Regions from separate parts of the Exiguobacterium sp. E4787 genome, predicted to be linked through region 2. Evidence: riboswitches for the same ligand, from Rfam matches in the RefSeq annotation. Region 2 holds a riboswitch; each other region holds the start of a gene.
What was found. A riboswitch is a leader RNA that binds a small molecule or an ion and turns the genes downstream of it on or off. The one in region 2 is predicted to bind S-adenosylmethionine.
Positions count from the first base shown of each region.

Region 1: it holds a riboswitch for S-adenosylmethionine, as region 2 does, so the genes downstream of both, KNP80_RS02375 (methionine ABC transporter ATP-binding protein) here and KNP80_RS05135 (2,3-diketo-5-methylthiopentyl-1-phosphate enolase) in region 2, are expected to answer to the same signal.
Region 3: it holds a riboswitch for S-adenosylmethionine, as region 2 does, so the genes downstream of both, metK (methionine adenosyltransferase) here and KNP80_RS05135 (2,3-diketo-5-methylthiopentyl-1-phosphate enolase) in region 2, are expected to answer to the same signal.

Region 1 is NZ_JACSLY010000001.1:461,478-463,739, reverse strand. Features, by position in the region: gene KNP80_RS02385 (PTS sugar transporter subunit IIC) at 1-147, opposite strand, end outside; gene KNP80_RS02380 (thioredoxin family protein) at 335-592, shown strand; SAM riboswitch class I at 1,046-1,151, shown strand; gene KNP80_RS02375 (methionine ABC transporter ATP-binding protein) at 1,229-2,257, shown strand; gene KNP80_RS02370 (methionine ABC transporter permease) at 2,247-2,262, shown strand, end outside.
Region 2 is NZ_JACSLY010000003.1:50,271-52,532, forward strand. Features, by position in the region: gene mtnK (S-methyl-5-thioribose kinase) at 1-391, opposite strand, end outside; SAM riboswitch class I at 473-575, opposite strand; SAM riboswitch class I at 781-882, shown strand; gene KNP80_RS05135 (2,3-diketo-5-methylthiopentyl-1-phosphate enolase) at 952-2,109, shown strand; gene KNP80_RS05140 (2-hydroxy-3-keto-5-methylthiopentenyl-1-phosphate phosphatase) at 2,106-2,262, shown strand, end outside.
Region 3 is NZ_JACSLY010000001.1:398,393-400,654, forward strand. Features, by position in the region: gene KNP80_RS02060 (hypothetical protein) at 1-289, shown strand, start outside; gene metK (methionine adenosyltransferase) at 329-1,537, opposite strand; SAM riboswitch class I at 1,670-1,789, opposite strand; gene pckA (phosphoenolpyruvate carboxykinase (ATP)) at 2,105-2,262, shown strand, end outside.

The DNA of each region.
Region 1 (2,262 bases), on a different contig from region 2:
GAACTGCAAGGACGGAAAATACGGCAAGATGGCTTTCGTTAATTCACCGAGCAAAGCGCTCGGGATGAGGGCGATGAGAATGGCAAGACTGAGGCCGTTCAAGACGTTCATTAAAAATTGTTTTCCGGTAAGCTTCTCTTCCGTCATTGGGGATTCACCTGTCCTTTTCTACTGGTTTGCTGTTATGTACAAAAGCGATAAAGTTAATGACCATACTATGCCTCTTTCTGCCGAGCGTCAACAAGAAATGTTGAAATGTTCAGAATTTTCCATTTGAGCACAACTTTTGAACCGATTGGCCCGGATTCATATACTTAGAAGAGAGGTGAGCAAAATGATGACAGACGGATTCTTATATATATACGCCCCAATGTGCGGTACATGCGCCGTGGCCGAGCGGATGCTCTCGGTCGTCGAGGCGGTCGACCCAGAATTGAAGATTGAAAAACGCGATGCCAACTTTATCCCGAACGAACTCGAGGCGTATCAGGTCATGAGCGTTCCGGCGCTATTGAAGCTGGAGAATGGCCAAGTTCGCGATCGTTTGTACGCATTTCAAAACGTCCAGCACGTCCTATCTTTCGTTAAGTGAGATAGGATGATTAGAATAATCTGAAAATTTTAAATAATCAGTTGACACAGAAAGTTCACGAATGATATATTCATTACAACATCTTACTTGAACACAACATAGGACGAGATTTTCCCGTCATCAAGACGTTTTCGAACAACCGCTGCATGAGCTTACGCGATTTCAGGTGGACCTTCCCTTCGATTGTCCCCCAAAAAAATCAAGCGTCGGGGCACCGGTCGCGTAATTGCATGGTCCGTTCGAAGACCGAGTGATGGTTGGGTAAAAATCCCCCATATAAGGATGAATGCTCTGATCGGGCAAAAGAGGTTCATCTATGGGTTGTCCTTCAGTGACTCAAGGTGCTACGTTCTGTGTCATCCTCGGATGGCACCTTTTTTTATTTTGCTGAAAAAAATAGTTTGACATGAAAATAATGTGTCGCTATGATAAAGCTAATCAAATACGCAACCACTCTTATCAAGAGAGGCTGAGGGACTGGCCCTATGACGCCCAGCAACCGCGGAGCAATCCGAAATGGTGCTAATTCCAGCAAGGTGTATACCTTGGAAGATGAGAGCAATCGTTGTCCGTACGATAAAGTACGCACGTTTGCTCAAACGTGCGTACTTTTTTTGTTGTCAGGAGGGAAATGGATTGATTCAATTACGCAATGTGGCCAAATGGTTCGACACGAAAAACGGTCGGGTCCAGGCGGTCGATGATGTGTCGCTTACGATCGAAAGCGGCGAAATTTTTGGAATAATCGGATATTCAGGGGCGGGGAAGTCGACGCTCATCCGTTTGCTCAACCGACTCGAGGCACCGTCAAGCGGTGAAATCGTGGTCGCCGGCAGCGAGCTGACGAAGCTCACGCCGAAGGAACTGCGCGGGGTACGTAAAAACGTCTCGATGGTGTTCCAACACTTCAACTTATTATGGTCGCGCACGGTCGCTGAGAACATCAGCTTCCCGCTCGAGCTCATCGGGGTACCGGCGAGCGAGCGCAAACGCCGCGTCCATGAACTCGTCGAACTCGTTGGCCTCGCCGGACGAGAAGACAGCTATCCGTCACAACTATCAGGCGGCCAAAAGCAGCGAGTCGGGATAGCCCGTGCGCTCGCTACGAATCCAGAAGTGCTCCTCTGCGATGAAGCGACGAGCGCACTCGACCCGAAGACGACGGATTCGATTCTCGAACTGCTCGTCAGCATCAACAAGAAACTCGGTTTGACAATCGTCCTCATCACCCATGAGATGCACGTCATCCAAAAGATTTGTCACCGTGTCGCCGTCATGGAGGCCGGAAAGGTCGTCGAGACCGGGCAAGTCGCCGACGTGTTCCAACACCCGGAACAGCCGATCACGAAAGAGTTCGTCAAACAGATCGGCGCGGTCGAAGACATGTCGCTCACGTTCGAACATTTGAAAGCTCGTTATCCGAGCGGTCAAATCGTCAAGCTCAAATTCTTGAACGAGACGGCCGAACAACCGATCCTGTCGGAAGTGTTGAAGCAGCATGACATCGGCTTCAACATCATCGGCGGAAACGTGACGCAGTCACAAGTCGGTGCCCTCGGGACATTATTCATCCAATTGATCGGAGAGCCGGCTGAAGTCGAGCGGGCCATCGCCTCAATCCGATCACAGGCAGTGGAAGTGGAGGTAGAAAGCGATGTTTCCTAATGTAG
Region 2 (2,262 bases):
CATGACGCGCGAGTTCCGGATAGCTCTCCCCCTTCAAATAACCGGTGCGGACAATCTCATAATCAGACAGATCTTCTAAAATCGTGTAGGCGAGCGTCCGGTCGCTGCCGAGGACGTCCGGGACGAAACGCGGCGCCACGTTCGCAAACTCACGGAGTGCCAACTGTTCAATCCATGCCCGTTCGAGCGTAAGCGGCCAGCTCTCGCCGACAACTTTGGCGTATGGGAGCGCCTGTTTGACGATTAGGCGCTGTTCGCCTTGGCGAATCCGAAACACGAGATTCAAATTACCGTCCCCGATTTCCTCACACTCGGCGATTCCGTCTTGCAAGTATCCTAGTTGACGGACGTGCTCGACGACGGTCTGTTCTGTAAATGGTTGATATGACATGATGTTTTCCCCTTCCTGTAAGTTGCCCACAAAAAAAGCCCCTTTCTCCGCGAGAAAGAGGCACAGCCAAAATGGTTGTTCCTCTCATCTGTCAGACATTCGTCTGGTGGATGTAGCACCGTGCCTAGTGGTCGGTTGCTGCGGCGTCATCGGGCCAATTCCCTCTGCCAACTCGCGATAAGAGTGGTTTATTCGATTCGGTGAACTTATGTGATGAATATTACGGACTTGACGTCACAATTGTCAACGTCATTTTCTCCGTGCACCTCCGTCTTTTTTTGTGCATATATGGAAACAACTCCCCAAAATATTTTTTTTGGAAAAAAAGGAATTGACGACGTGACGATTCTGTGCAAAAATTCAATTAAATTTCACAACTTCAAATCACATTCTTATCAAGAGCAGACGGAGGGACGAGCCCGATGATGTCGCAGCAACCGACCAGAGATGGCACGGTGCTAATTCTTGCAGCGAAAGCTGAGAGATAAGAGTTCATTTTTTATGATGACCTCTTGCCTCGGCATGGGGTCATTTTTTGTTTGCCTGGAAGGAGGAACCATATGAGTATCACTGCCACATATGAAATCAAACGAACGGACGCGGTCGCGACCGTCGCCGACAAAATCGCCCTCGAGCTGACCGTCGGTACTTGGACGGAGCTGCCTCACTTAGAGCAAGAGCAGTTACAGGCGTACCGGGGTGAGGTCGTGTCGACCACACATACGGATACGACGAGCCGCTTCACGATCCGCTACCCGTTACATAATGTCAGCCCTGACTTTTCATCCATCTTGACGACGACGTTCGGGAAACTGTCCCTCGACGATTCAATCCGGTTAATCGATTTGACGTTGCCCGAGACGCTCGCGCCTCATTTCAAAGGCGCCAAGTTCGGCGTCGAAGGGATTCGCGATTTGCTCGGTGTCCATGATCGCCCGCTCGTCATGAGCATCTTCAAAGGTGTCATCGGCCGTGACCTCGCGTTTCTCGAGCAGCAACTCCGCGATCAGTTTGCCGGAGGCATCGATATCGTCAAAGACGACGAAATTTTATACGACAACCCGCTCACCCCATCGCTCGAACGGGCCCGCATCGGAGCGGCCGTCATTCAAGCGCACTTTGAGGCGACCGGGAAGCGTGTCCTCTATGCCATCACGTTGAGCGGTCCTGTGTTCGCTCTGCGCGACCAGGCACTCCGGCTGATTGAGGCCGGTGCGACGGCGCTTCTATTCAACGTCTATACGTACGGTCTTGACGCACTGCGCGAACTTGCGAACGACCCAGACATCCGTGTGCCGATTTTGGCTCACCCGGCCTTTGCCGGCGCCTTGACCGGGTCCATCAGTCATTCGCTCTTACTCGGTAAACTCCCACGCCTCGCCGGGGCCGATTTGACGCTCTTCCCGTCTCCGTACGGTTCGCTCGCGACACCACGGGACAAGGCGTTCGCGATTCGTGACTTGAGCGCCGAACCGCATTGGTCGAAACCAATTTTACCGGTCCCGTCAGCTGGGATTCATCCGGGGCTTGTCGCCGATATCATTCGTGATTTCGGGACAGATGTCGTCATCAACGCCGGCGGTGGCATTCATGGTCACCCGGACGGTGCAGCCGCCGGGGCCCGTGCTTTCCGCCAAGCCATCGCTCACGTCCTCGGTCACACCGAAGGACAGACGGACGAACTCGATACCGCGTTAAAGGCGTGGGCGTCGCGATGACGATCCATATCCTGTGCGACTTCGACGGGACGATCACGGTGGAAGACAATATCATCGCCTTGATGAAAGCGTTCGCCCCGCCGGCTTGGGTCGAGTTGAAAGATGCGGTCCTCGAACAACGGATTTCAATCCGCTCCGGCGTCGGTCAACTGT
Region 3 (2,262 bases), on a different contig from region 2:
CGGTCTCGTCGATACGGTCAAGCAAGACCCGGCCGGAACGGCGTCACAGGTCATCGGTCAAGTGAAAGCAGCGACCGAGGTCATTCAAGACGTCGCGACCGACGTGCAAAACGTCTATGAAAAAGTCGCCGGTGAAGTTGATACGGTCAAACAAGACGTGAACAAAGTCGTCGGGACGGCGCAAGAAGCGAAATCGGATTTACAATCAATCGGCGAGAAAGTCGTCGAAGCGAAAGATACGGCACTTGGCAAAGAGAACACGACAACTGAACATAAGCCGCAAACCTAAAGAAAACGACCTTTCGAGTGAAAGGTCGTTTTTCTATGCTTATGCGAAGCGTTTCGCGCCTTCTTCGAGCACTGCCGCTTTATCCGTTTGCTCCCATGGGAGTTCCACGTCTGTACGACCGAAGTGGCCGTAAGCTGCTGTCTGCTTGTAGATTGGGCGACGAAGGTCGAGCATCTTGATGATACCCGCCGGACGGAGGTCGAAGTTCTCACGAACGAGTTCGACGAGCTCAGTCTCGCTCAATTTGCCTGTGCCGAACGTATCGACCGCAATCGATACCGGGTGAGCAACACCGATTGCGTAAGCAAGTTGAACTTCTGCTTTGTCAGCGAGTCCCGCTGCGACGAGGTTTTTCGCCACGTAACGAGCTGCATATGCTGCTGAACGGTCAACTTTGGTAGGATCTTTACCTGAGAACGCGCCGCCGCCGTGACGTGCGTATCCACCGTACGTATCGACGATGATTTTGCGTCCTGTAAGGCCTGCATCCCCTTGTGGTCCACCGATTACGAAGCGGCCAGTCGGGTTGATGAAGTATTTTGTTTCCGCGTCGATGAGTTCAGCCGGGATGACTGCATCGATGACGTGCTTTTTCAAATCAGCTTGGATTTGCTCGAGCGTGATGTCTTCTGCGTGTTGTGTCGAGATGACGATTGTGTCGATGCGAACTGGGTTGTTCGCTTCGTCGTATTCGACTGTCACTTGTGTCTTACCGTCTGGGCGAAGGTAAGCGAGCGTGCCGTTTTTACGAACTTCTGCCAAACGACGTGACAATTTGTGAGCGAGTGAAATCGGGAGCGGCATGAGTTCCGGCGTCTCTTTTGTTGCGTAACCGAACATGAGACCTTGGTCACCAGCACCGATCGCATCGATTTCTTCTTCAGTCATTTGTCCTTCACGAGCTTCGAGCGCTTGGTCAACACCTTGCGCGATGTCTACCGATTGCTCATCGATCGATGTGAGGACTGCACAAGTCTCTGCATCGAAACCATATTTCGCACGTGTGTAGCCGATCTCACGAACAGTTTCACGAACAACTTTCGGGATATCCACGTAAGTTGATGTTGTGATTTCACCTGCTACGAGCACGAGACCTGTTGTGACAGACGTCTCAGCCGCAACGCGGGCGTTTGGATCTTCAGCTAAAATTGCATCCAAAATCGCATCTGAGATTTGGTCACAAATTTTATCCGGATGTCCTTCCGTGACGGACTCCGAAGTGAAAAGTCGACGGTTCAAGTTTGCCATTTCGAAAAACCTCCTATAATAAAGGGTGATGTGTGGACGGTACTCGTTCCCCTTACGCGTTGCTTTGGGACGGTAATGAAAAAAACCTCTCGCCATGTTCAAATGGGAAAGGTTGAATCGTTCTTCCTTACCCTCTTATCGTTCGAAGCTTACGCTTCGCTTCAGGATAGCACCTTTTCCGAATAACAATGAAAAATCGGACGGTTGCTGGGCTTCGTAGGGCCTTGTTCCCTCCACCGCTCAGAATAAGAGTATCCGTTACGAAGACCATCATATAAATGACACCCCGTTCTGTCAAGCGTATCGACCGAATTCGTCAAACTTTTCACAAACGGTCAAATAGTTATGTTTGTGAAATATCAAACATTTTTTTGTCCGTTTTGGTTTTTGTACTATGACCTGGTACAGAATATGTTAGAATGACAATGTAAGAAAGCGCTTACTTTAAAGGGTAAAAAATGCTTGTCTTTGATTAGTATGTCACATATAATAAAAACGTCATACTGATTAAACGCGGAAGTATGCGGATTTCATCCACATCTATTTAGGGGAAAGGTGGGATTCAGGATGGCTACAACGCTCCTGAAAATCGAAGAATTAATTAAAGGTGCCGACATGATGCGGAACTTGACGGTTCCAGAACTGGTGGAAGAAGCCATTCACAACGGTGAGGGCGTACTGACGAAAGACGGGGCTTTATCGGTCAGTACTGGGAAATTCACAGG